Metallumcola ferriviriculae: one gene and its partner. The protein of the gene in region 2 interacts with the protein of the main gene of each other region in a pairwise test. Links are inferred from orthologs where the notes say so. Each region holds a gene or a part of one and is shown on either strand. Other genes may lie near its edges.

Region 1 (4,109 bases), 340 kb from region 2 along the record:
TGGATTAAAACCTGTTGGCCATCCCGACCCAAGGAGCTTGGTTCTTCATCATGATTGGTCACAAGGAACCCATCCCCTCCGCAAGGATTTTGATTCAGATTCCTTAGAAAAGATGCCGTCTCCTGATTACCATTTTGGTGAAATAAAGGGAAGTGGACCTTTCTATCTACCGGTTGGGCCGATTCATGCCGGTATAATTGAGCCAGGGCATTTTAGGTTCAGCGTGGCCGGGGAAACTGTTCTCAATTTGGAAGCCAGGTTATTTTATACTCACCGGGGAGTAGAAAAGCTAGCAGAAGGCAGTACTTTAGCCGGTGTCTTAGCTTTGGCAGAGCGAACTTGCGGTGCATGCGCTTTTTCCCATAGTGTTTCTTTTTGTCACGCTATTGAACGCATAGGGAATGTCCAAATACCCGATAGAGCATTATCTATCAGGGCAATATTATTAGAAATGGAACGATTATACAATCACATTGGCGATGTGGGTAATATTTGCGCTGGAGTAGGACTAGCGTTAGGAACCAGTCATGGTAACCGCATCAAGGAGGCGATTTTGCAGTTAAACCAGGGGTTGACCGGCAGCCGGTTCTTAAGAGGAATTAATACTATTGGTGGTTTGAAGAAGGACATTGCTGATCAGCAGCTTGCTTCTTTAGATACTCAATTGAAGCAATTAACAGAAGATTTTATTGACTTGGCTGAGGTTTTACTAGATCACGACTCTTTGATCCAGCGGTTGAGGGGTACCGGGAGGCTATCTTTGGTAGCTGTGCAGGATCTGGGGGTAGTTGGACCTGCGGCTAGAGCCTCTGGCTGTACCAAGGATTGGAGAAAAGATTTCCCTTATGGCATTTATGGGCAGCTGGACTTTGAGGTGGCTAGAGAAGAAGCGGGAGATGTATTGGCTCGATTTAAAGTACGTATCAATGAGGCGGTAACTTCTTTTAAAATAATATCCCAGTTGATTTGTCAGATACCTACCGGCCCGGTAGTACATCCTGTGGGAGAGTTACTTCCTTACCAAGCGGCTCTGGGTTGGAGCGAATCAGCTCGTGGCAGCAACCTGCATTGGGTAATGATTGGCCCAAATAATACCGTTTATCGCTATCGCATTCGTTCCGCTTCTTACTGTAATTGGCCGGCAGTACCTTTAGCTGTCCAAGGAAATCTTGTGCCAGATTTTCCTCTAATTAATAAAAGCTTTGAGTTGTGCTATGCTTGTACAGATCGGTAGAAGTAAGTAAGCTAAAAGGGGTGAAGATATGTTTGGGATTTTTATGAAGTCATGGCGGGTTGGAATAGTTACTAGACCTAAACAGAAGAAAAATAAAAACTTTGGTCGTTCTTGGCATATTCGTCATGTCGATTGCGGATCTTGTAATGGTTGTGATTGGGAGATGAATGCCCTATTAAATCCCGTTTATGACCTGCAACGTTATGGTTTGGATTTTGTAGCATCACCCCGGCATGCCGATATTCTGATGGTAACAGGATCTATGACCAAACATTTACAAGTTGCCCTGGTAAAGACGTTTGAGGCTACCCCTGCCCCTAAACAAGTCGTTGCTGTGGGAGACTGTGCGTGTAATGGAGGCATTTTTAAAAATAGCTATGCTACTTTGGGTGGAGTAGAACAGGTTGTTCCGGTTAATATAAAAATTGCCGGTTGTCCACCATCCCCACAGGAAATATTGGATGTTTTAACGCGCAACCTAAGAAAATCAGTAGTTTGATTTGAAAAAATATGGTAAGATGGAAAGTAGCAAATCATTATCAAGGAGGTTAATGACTTGCAAAAAGAACTATTTCAATTTGAAGCGGATTTCTTTAAAGCATTATCTCATCCTGCTCGCATTGGTATTTTAGAAAACCTACGTTCAGCGGATAAGAATGTCAATGAGCTAAGCCAGATATTAAATTTAGAAGGCTCAGCAGTCAGTCAGCAATTAGCCCAGTTACGGGCGAAAAATATAGTAGTCGGTATTAAGGAAGGGACTAAGGTTACCTATTCTGTAAAAGATCCGCTTATTTTTCAGCTATTAGACGATGCTCGACGAATTTTTGACAATCATTTAGCTGAAACCCTTTCGCAGTGGAAAGAAATTAAACAGGAAATTAATAAAACCAGAGGCTAAAATAGGAGGGCACTGAAAAACATGGTGTTTTGGCTAAAGCAATGTAATAAAAAAACCAGAAGATGAGATACATTATCTCAGTCTTCTGGTTTTTTCTATATGCATGTAACCACCTGGGTTATCGCTTTAATTCTTACCCATTAGGGTTATAATTCTTTTTAAATTAAGAAATTTTTTTACTAATTTGGCATAGCCCCAATAATATAGCATATGCCAGAGGCGTCTATGTGTAATTGGGTGATTGTTATACTTCTTTATATATTTTCAATTTGCCAGTCAATAGGTTCCTTGCCTATTGTATTAAGAAATTTATTAGCCTTAGAAAAAGGCTTGCTTCCAAAGAAACCTCGGTGTGCAGATAGTGGACTTGGATGAACGGATTTTATTATATAATGTCTGGAGTTTCTTATTATACCTAATTTAGATTGAGCATTCTTTCCCCATAATATGAAAACGGTAGGTTCTTCCCGGTCATTTAATAAATGAATTATCTTATCAGTGAAATTTTCCCAGCCTTTATTTTTGTGAGAATTTGCTTGTCCTGCTCTAACTGTTAATACAGTATTAAGAAGCATAACCCCTTGGTCAGCCCATTTCTTTAAGTAACCGTTATTAGGGATATAACAGCCCAAATCACTATGCAGTTCTTTGTAGATATTCATAAGAGAAGGGGGCGCTGACACCTCTGGTTTTACAGAAAAGCTCAAACCATGGGCCTGACTGGGACCATGATACGGGTCCTGACCTAATATAACTACTTTTACATCCTTAAACTCTGAAAAGTGTAAAGCGTTGAATATATCATACATATCTGGATATACAGTTTTTGTTCTGTATTCATTTATCAGAAACTTTCTAAGTTTTAAGTAGTAATCTCTTTCAAACTCCTCTTCCAATAAAAAATGCCAATCATTTTCTAATATTTGCATATAAATCACCCTAATAAATTATACCAAAAAAATCGCAGCTAGTTTAGGGTTAAAACTAAGAGGTGATGACCGTAAAAAATTAGAGGAATTGTATGGACAGGAGGAGAATGCTGACAACGCACACCACAGAGGATTCTTTTAACCCAGAAGTAAGGGGTCGCTTTTTTAATACAAAAAAAGCGACAGATTTATCAATACCCTCAAACTGTTACAGAATTACAAAGAAATAGCAAACCGCATTGCTACAACAGGTGATTTAAAAATTTCACAGCGTATTGATTATTTAAAAACAAATGGCATTAAATCTATGGAATAGTGGTTACGGGCCCCACGAAAGAAATATTGAAGTTACAGGAAGAGCCATGGATTGCTGGAATACATCTGGGTGAAGTAAAGTTATGGAACTGGGAAAAATAGATTATTCAAAAATTTGCGATTGGGAAGTTCTTTAAAAGATTTTCTTGTTATTTAATATGCTAACTTTAGGGATAATGCTTATTTATTGGGAAGTTAAATTTGACTGCGATTTTACATGAAAATAAAAAAAACTGCGGAAAATAACAATACCAACTGAGAAAGGAGTGAGTGAATTTTCATGCAAAAATTTTGGATAACTTTGGCGGTTTCTATGTTTATGTTTGTAGCAGTATTGGGAGCATTCCCGGCGCTAGCAGCAGATGTAACAGCGGATCCAGGAAAGGTGACTGTACAGTTAACTGAAACCCAAAAGAAAGAGTTAGCGACTCTTCACAGAGAGATTCTTGATAAGAAGAAACAAGTGATATCCAAATATGTTGAGTATGGAGTCATTCCCCAAGAAAAAGCAGATAAGATTATGTCTCGGTTGGAAAAACGCTATGAGAGGCTTGAACAAAACGGTTTTATCCCACAACGGGGTAAATGTAAAAGAAAGCATTTCCAGTAGTGTTAAGTGGGGGCTGCCCTAAACAATTGGGGCAGAACTCTTTTTTTGTTGCACATGGGACTAAACCTTACTGAAGCAGGCAGGCCTCCTGACCACTATTCTTTAAACACGGACTATGTT
Region 2 (5,337 bases):
TACCTTCACCCAGCGGTGTAGGAGTAATGGCGGTAACTTCAATGAATTTACCGTCAGGTTTGTTTTCCATCCGGTCCATAATCTTGATGAAATCAAGTTTAGGAGTCCTCCCCATGGGGATAAGTTCATCTTTTTCCAGCCCTAATCTTTCTATCCAGTCTTCATTTGTGGGCAGGGATTTTTCCGCCTCTTCGGCGATTTGCCAATCTTTTAATTTTGTTGGATCAAACGGCATTAAATATCTCTCCTTTCAATAGTAAAAATAAAAAATTCCTCATCTTGTACATCGCAACAAAAGAAAAAAACTTAAAACTTTCCCCCCTTCAACGCACCCTTCAATAACAAAGTTCCTCAGTAAAAACCAATACCAAACAACTTAATGTATGTCCATTTCTAAATTGCACTAACATTTAAATATTTCTCTTAATTTTATTCATTTCCTGCAAAAGCGGAAAAATTTTTACCAGTACTGCTAACTAATAGGAGTTACCTCAATCAGGCGGCACTTTAGAAAATGTGATAGCTCCTTCATCGAGGAATCAAGGGATAACCTACCCTCGAGGTATGTCTCTACTATGTTTACATTTACACTCTTAGCATCTAATTCCGCTTGTTCCAGCACCTGCCACAGCCTTAGCCGCGTCTGATTAATTATCCTGCAGACCACCTCAGCCTGACTATCTGCACTTGTTTGAGCGGCAAAAAAAGCATCTGCTTTACTTATTGTTTTTTGCAGTCTGGCAGCGATGAAATCCGCTAAACGCATATCATCAGTATCCAAGCAGATGGTGAATATTATCTCCCCACCTTTCTCCCCCCTCTCACCCTTTATTATATTGTAAACTCTAACTTGTCATGCAAAAAAAAGCCCCTTCCGGGGCTTACCTTAATTATTTAATGCCTATTGAGCTCTTTTTCCCTTTAAACAACACCCTTTTCCTTCAACTCCTTGCTTAGGTACCCTAAAAATTCCTCCGCTACCTGTTCGGGTGGTTGTGTTAGATAACTTACCAAGTAGTAAAGTGTTGTCGCAACTAACAGTGCCCATACCCCGGGCCAGTGCCCCAATGGCTTAAACCCGCTAAACTGAAGAAAAATACTGACCGCTCCACCGCCTAAAATCGAGGTGATGGCCCCTGCTGCCGTACCCCGTTTCCAAAAGAAGGCACCAAAAATAGCCGGTACCGTAACCAGAAGTCCAGCAGAAGAAGCTACAGACAATACCGCAATCAGCCCTAGCTTTAATCTGGCAAAGAGAAGGGCCAAAACGGCAATGAACGGTATCGCGAGCTTGCCAAACCTCAGTTGTTTGGCTTCAGAAGTATCTTTCCTTAAATTGCCGTAAACATCCCTGGACAATACCGATGATAATGTCAGCAAAATTGAGTCAATAGTAGATATCGCAGCGGCGGTAATACCCACCATTACTACCAGCGCTAATGCTTTAGGGACAATAGGCAGCGCCAGCAAAGTCGGTGTAGCCAAGTCGGCGTTTTCTAAATTGGGCAGAAGCACCTTGGCACTAAAACCCCATATTATAGAAACCAGTGTATAGATGAGGCCAAACCCCAAAAATCCCATAACCGTCAACCGCATGCTTTTCATGGATTTAGGCACAAATAAGCGCTGACTTACCTGAGGATTACTAATGCTGAAGAAAAACCACGGCAGACTTAATCCCAAAAAGGTTTTAAACGAGAATAAACCGGGCCCCGGTACCACTAACCACTGGGGATAGTCATTTTCTAGGGTGTTGGCCAGAGAGCCAAATCCTCCTAGCCCTTTATAAACCACCGTGTAAACAACCACCAATGAAGCGATAATCATTAAAAGTGATTGCAGCGAGTCCGTCCATGCGACTGAACGAAGCCCGGCAATCCACGCCCAGATAATAGCAAGAATCGTAGCCAATATTACCCCGGTCATGAAAGAGATGCTGCCGCCGGACATGCCCGTAACCAGGTAGCCTACCCCCATTAACTGAACAGCGCTGTAGGGTATTAGAAAGATGCTGTACGCCACCGCGGCAACTAAGGCAAGAGTCCTGCTGTCATAGCGGTGCCCTAACATTTCCGCCGGCGTAACGTAGTTATACTTTTTCCCCACTAGCCAAAAACGCGGCCCAAAAAACGCCACCAGTACCAGCCCAGATAAATATATCAGTTCAAACCCCATCGCCCCTACACCGCCGGTGAAAGTGAGGCCTGCTAAACCCACCATCATGAAAGCGCTATAAGTAGTGGCACTATAGGTCAATGCCCCGACAAAGCCACCTAACGTCCTGCCGGCCAAAAAATAATCAGTCATAGACTTACCCATTCCTTGACGAGAGACAAATGCTACAATTGTTCCTAATACAATATAGATAGCTAAAGCAGTATAAATATGTGTCTGACTCATATCAGTCCCTCCAACCTGCAGTTAATATTCCCACTGCTATAACGGCCACTATGGCAAAAGCAGCCCAAAACAAAAATGCACCATATACTTTAGCCACCGATGTCAAAAGAGTGAACGGAACCACGTACCCCAGAATAACTAAAGCGAGGAAAAAGAGCGTCCACCCTCTTATATGTTTTTGCTTATGTTTATTTTCTACCACTGCCATTCCCCCATTTCCTTTGATTTTAGTTATCCCCGAAATCCCTTATTTATAATGAGCACCGTGAGTATCCAGCTGTCTTTACACCTCCGAGCAAAAAAAAGGCGCCCCTCTATTAAGCACTATTATAGCAGAGCCCCTTCCCGTTGACAAGACCGAAATGATCTTTGAGCATAATACTAACGTCAGAAGAAAATCGACGCTATTGTTCATTTAATAGGCGCAGGCCAGTTTTTTCCAGCTTCCTTTCTATGCGGTCAAACACGCTTTCTTCCTCTGATCTGATGGTATGCAGATGGACACCCTCAGTTAATGATGAAAGAAGTGCCGCCCCGCTTTGTTCTATTTTATTGCAAAAGTTTTCTACATCGTCCCGCGACTTTAACATTAAAGAACCGGATATCTGCCCATAGATAGCATGCTCGACAATAACATCTACCACAGTCCCACCGCAGTCAACGAAAATATTTAGTTCTTCCTGGGTACGTTCTAAATCGTGTTGACATGCAAATGTGCGCTGTAAGAGTTGGTTTGATGCGGGAGAGAGATAGATATAGCCCTGTGGGGTAGCAAGTATCTCAAACCCTTGCGCACGAAGAATAGCTATGTCCTGGACAACCACCTGCCGGCTCACCGCAAAACTTTCTGCTAAGTCTCCTCCAGTAATAGGCCTTTGCGTCTCGCTTAAAGATTGAACAATTTTTTCCCTCCGTTTAGCGGCATTCAACTGCGTCCACCCCCTTTACTCTAAACTCTTTGCCTTATTTAAAAACCTTTCTGTTTCCACTATGAACCGTTGATGTTCTCCTGTACCAATTTTTTTATTACTGTCATAAGCATCAACAGCAAAGACCAGTCGTCCGCCATCAATCTCTTTTAGACTAGCTTTTGCCTTGACAGGGAATCCCACAGGTGTAGCGGCCAGGTGCTTCACGGAAATAGAGATGCCGACCGTAGTCTTTCCCTCATCCAGCAAGTGATCAACCGCACTTAAAGCAGCATTTTCCATAAGACCAATCATTGCGGGGGTCGCATAGACCTCTATCTGGCCGCTTCCATATGCCTGAGCAGTCTTATCTCTGGTCACCGTTTCTCCGGCTTCGCCGGCCAAGCCTACCTTTAATTTACTCATTATGACCCCTCCACTTGATTTTTAAATGCCCCTTACACCACACCAACCCCCATGTATAGAAAATTATCCACAGCCGATAATCTCATATACATCAAGAAAGAGCCCGGGATTCATTCCCGGGCGCGCCTTACTCGTATTGCCACTCTTCTATCGTCTTTTCGTAAGAGGTGCTTTCATCTTCCTTAAAGTAAATGGCGATTTCTCTTTGAGCACTTTCCACAGAGTCAGCGCCGTGTATTACATTGCGTCCGATATCTAACCCATAATCGCCTCGGATGGTACCAGGTTCCGCTTCCAAAGGATTGGTTTTACCCATCATCTTTCGGGCAGCGCTCACCACATCTTTCCCTGCCCATACCATGGCCACCACAGGACCCGAGGTGATGTATCCCAGCAAGCCGGGGAAAAATGGTTTGCCAACATGTTCACGATAATGTTCCTTAGCTTGCTCTTCGGTTAATAGTAATAATTTTATCGCTACAAGCTTGTACCCTTTTTTTTCAAACCTACCGATAACATCCCCCACCAAATTTCGTTGTACGCCATCGGGTTTAATCATTACGTATGTCTGTTCCATAAAGGTTCCCCTCCAATTATTTAAATTTAAATGTTATGACCGTGTCCGGCCCGCCAATAGGAGGTCGGGGGCGTTCGCCAACTCCATCATCCTCCCAGTCGCTGCTATTATCTTCTTGATCTCCCTTGGTGACGGAATCCCCATCCAAATTTTCCAGCAACTGCTGGAAATCATCTGCCTCCAGCGTTTCTTTTTGCATGAGGTTCTCGGCGACCAAGTGCAGTGCCTTCATGTTGTCCATTAATAGCTGCTTGGCCTGATTATAACGCTCATCCATAATCTTTCTTGCTTCCTTATCTATCGAAAAGGCTACCGCTTCACTGTAGTTGCGATCACGGGATATGTCCCGGCCAAGAAATACCTGTTCCTGCTTTCTGCCAAAAGTCAGCGGGCCCAGTGCATCGGACATACCAAATTCTGTAATCATCTTGCGTACCAATTCGGTGGCCCGCTCCAAATCATTCTGCGCTCCGGTACTTACTTCTTTAAGCACCAGCGCTTCAGCAACACGACCACCCAAAAGCATGGTCACCTGATCCATTATTTGCGATTTGGTCATATAACGCCGATCTTCCTTGGGCAGCAGCAGTGTATATCCACCCGCACGCCCTCTGGGAATAATAGACACCTTATGCAGCGGATCAGTATGCGGCAGGTAGTGCCCGATCAATGCGTGGCCTGCTTCGTGATAGGCCACTAATCTGCGTTCATAATCACTGATAACCCGAGATTTCTTCTCCGGGCCGGCAATTACTCTCTCAACTGAATCCTCTAGGGATTCCATGCTAATTGTCGTATCGCCTTTACGGGCAGATAATAATGCCCCTTCATTAACTAGGTTAGCTAAATCTGCACCGGTAAACCCGGGCGTGCGTCTAGCCAGCACTCCGAGACTTACATCTTCCTTCATTGGCTTACCCTTAACATGGACGCCCAAAATCGCTTCCCGGCCTGTCACATCCGGAACATCCACCGTAATCTGGCGGTCAAAACGTCCCGGACGCAAAAGTGCCGGGTCTAAAATAT

Evidence for each region.
Region 1: the proteins of ndk (region 2) and MFMK1_RS02725 interact in binary tests that used the Escherichia coli proteins (3 or more experiments, as listed by UniProt). The link is inferred for Metallumcola ferriviriculae from one-to-one orthologs.

What each region holds. Positions count from the first base shown.
Region 1 is NZ_CP121694.1:523,870-527,978, forward strand. The notes cover bases 1,228-4,109. They hold MFMK1_RS02725 (uracil-DNA glycosylase), read right to left. Parts: upstream 3,065-4,109; coding sequence 2,390-3,064; downstream 1,228-2,389. Other genes in these bases: MFMK1_RS02710 (hydrogenase large subunit), read left to right, coding at 1,228-1,234; MFMK1_RS02715 (NADH-quinone oxidoreductase subunit B family protein), read left to right, coding at 1,263-1,733; MFMK1_RS02720 (ArsR/SmtB family transcription factor), read left to right, coding at 1,791-2,135; MFMK1_RS18465 (anti sigma factor C-terminal domain-containing protein), read left to right, coding at 3,380-3,481; MFMK1_RS02735 (YckD family protein), read left to right, coding at 3,660-3,989. In the rest of the region: more of MFMK1_RS02710, read left to right, coding at 1-1,227. UniProt on the Escherichia coli protein: Excises uracil residues from the DNA which can arise as a result of misincorporation of dUMP residues by DNA polymerase or due to deamination of cytosine.
Region 2 is NZ_CP121694.1:179,945-185,281, forward strand. Bases 2,587-5,337 are described here. They hold ndk (nucleoside-diphosphate kinase), read right to left. Parts: upstream 4,312-5,337; coding sequence 3,862-4,311; downstream 2,587-3,861. Other genes in these bases: MFMK1_RS00975 (hypothetical protein), read right to left, coding at 2,587-2,602; MFMK1_RS00980 (transcription repressor NadR), read right to left, coding at 2,805-3,329; MFMK1_RS00985 (thioesterase family protein), read right to left, coding at 3,345-3,734; ftsH (ATP-dependent zinc metalloprotease FtsH), read right to left, coding at 4,328-5,337. In the rest of the region: MFMK1_RS00960 (formate--tetrahydrofolate ligase), read right to left, coding at 1-235; MFMK1_RS00965 (hypothetical protein), read right to left, coding at 473-766; MFMK1_RS00970 (sodium:solute symporter family protein), read right to left, coding at 922-2,400; more of MFMK1_RS00975, read right to left, coding at 2,402-2,586. UniProt on the Escherichia coli protein: Major role in the synthesis of nucleoside triphosphates other than ATP. The ATP gamma phosphate is transferred to the NDP beta phosphate via a ping-pong mechanism, using a phosphorylated active-site intermediate.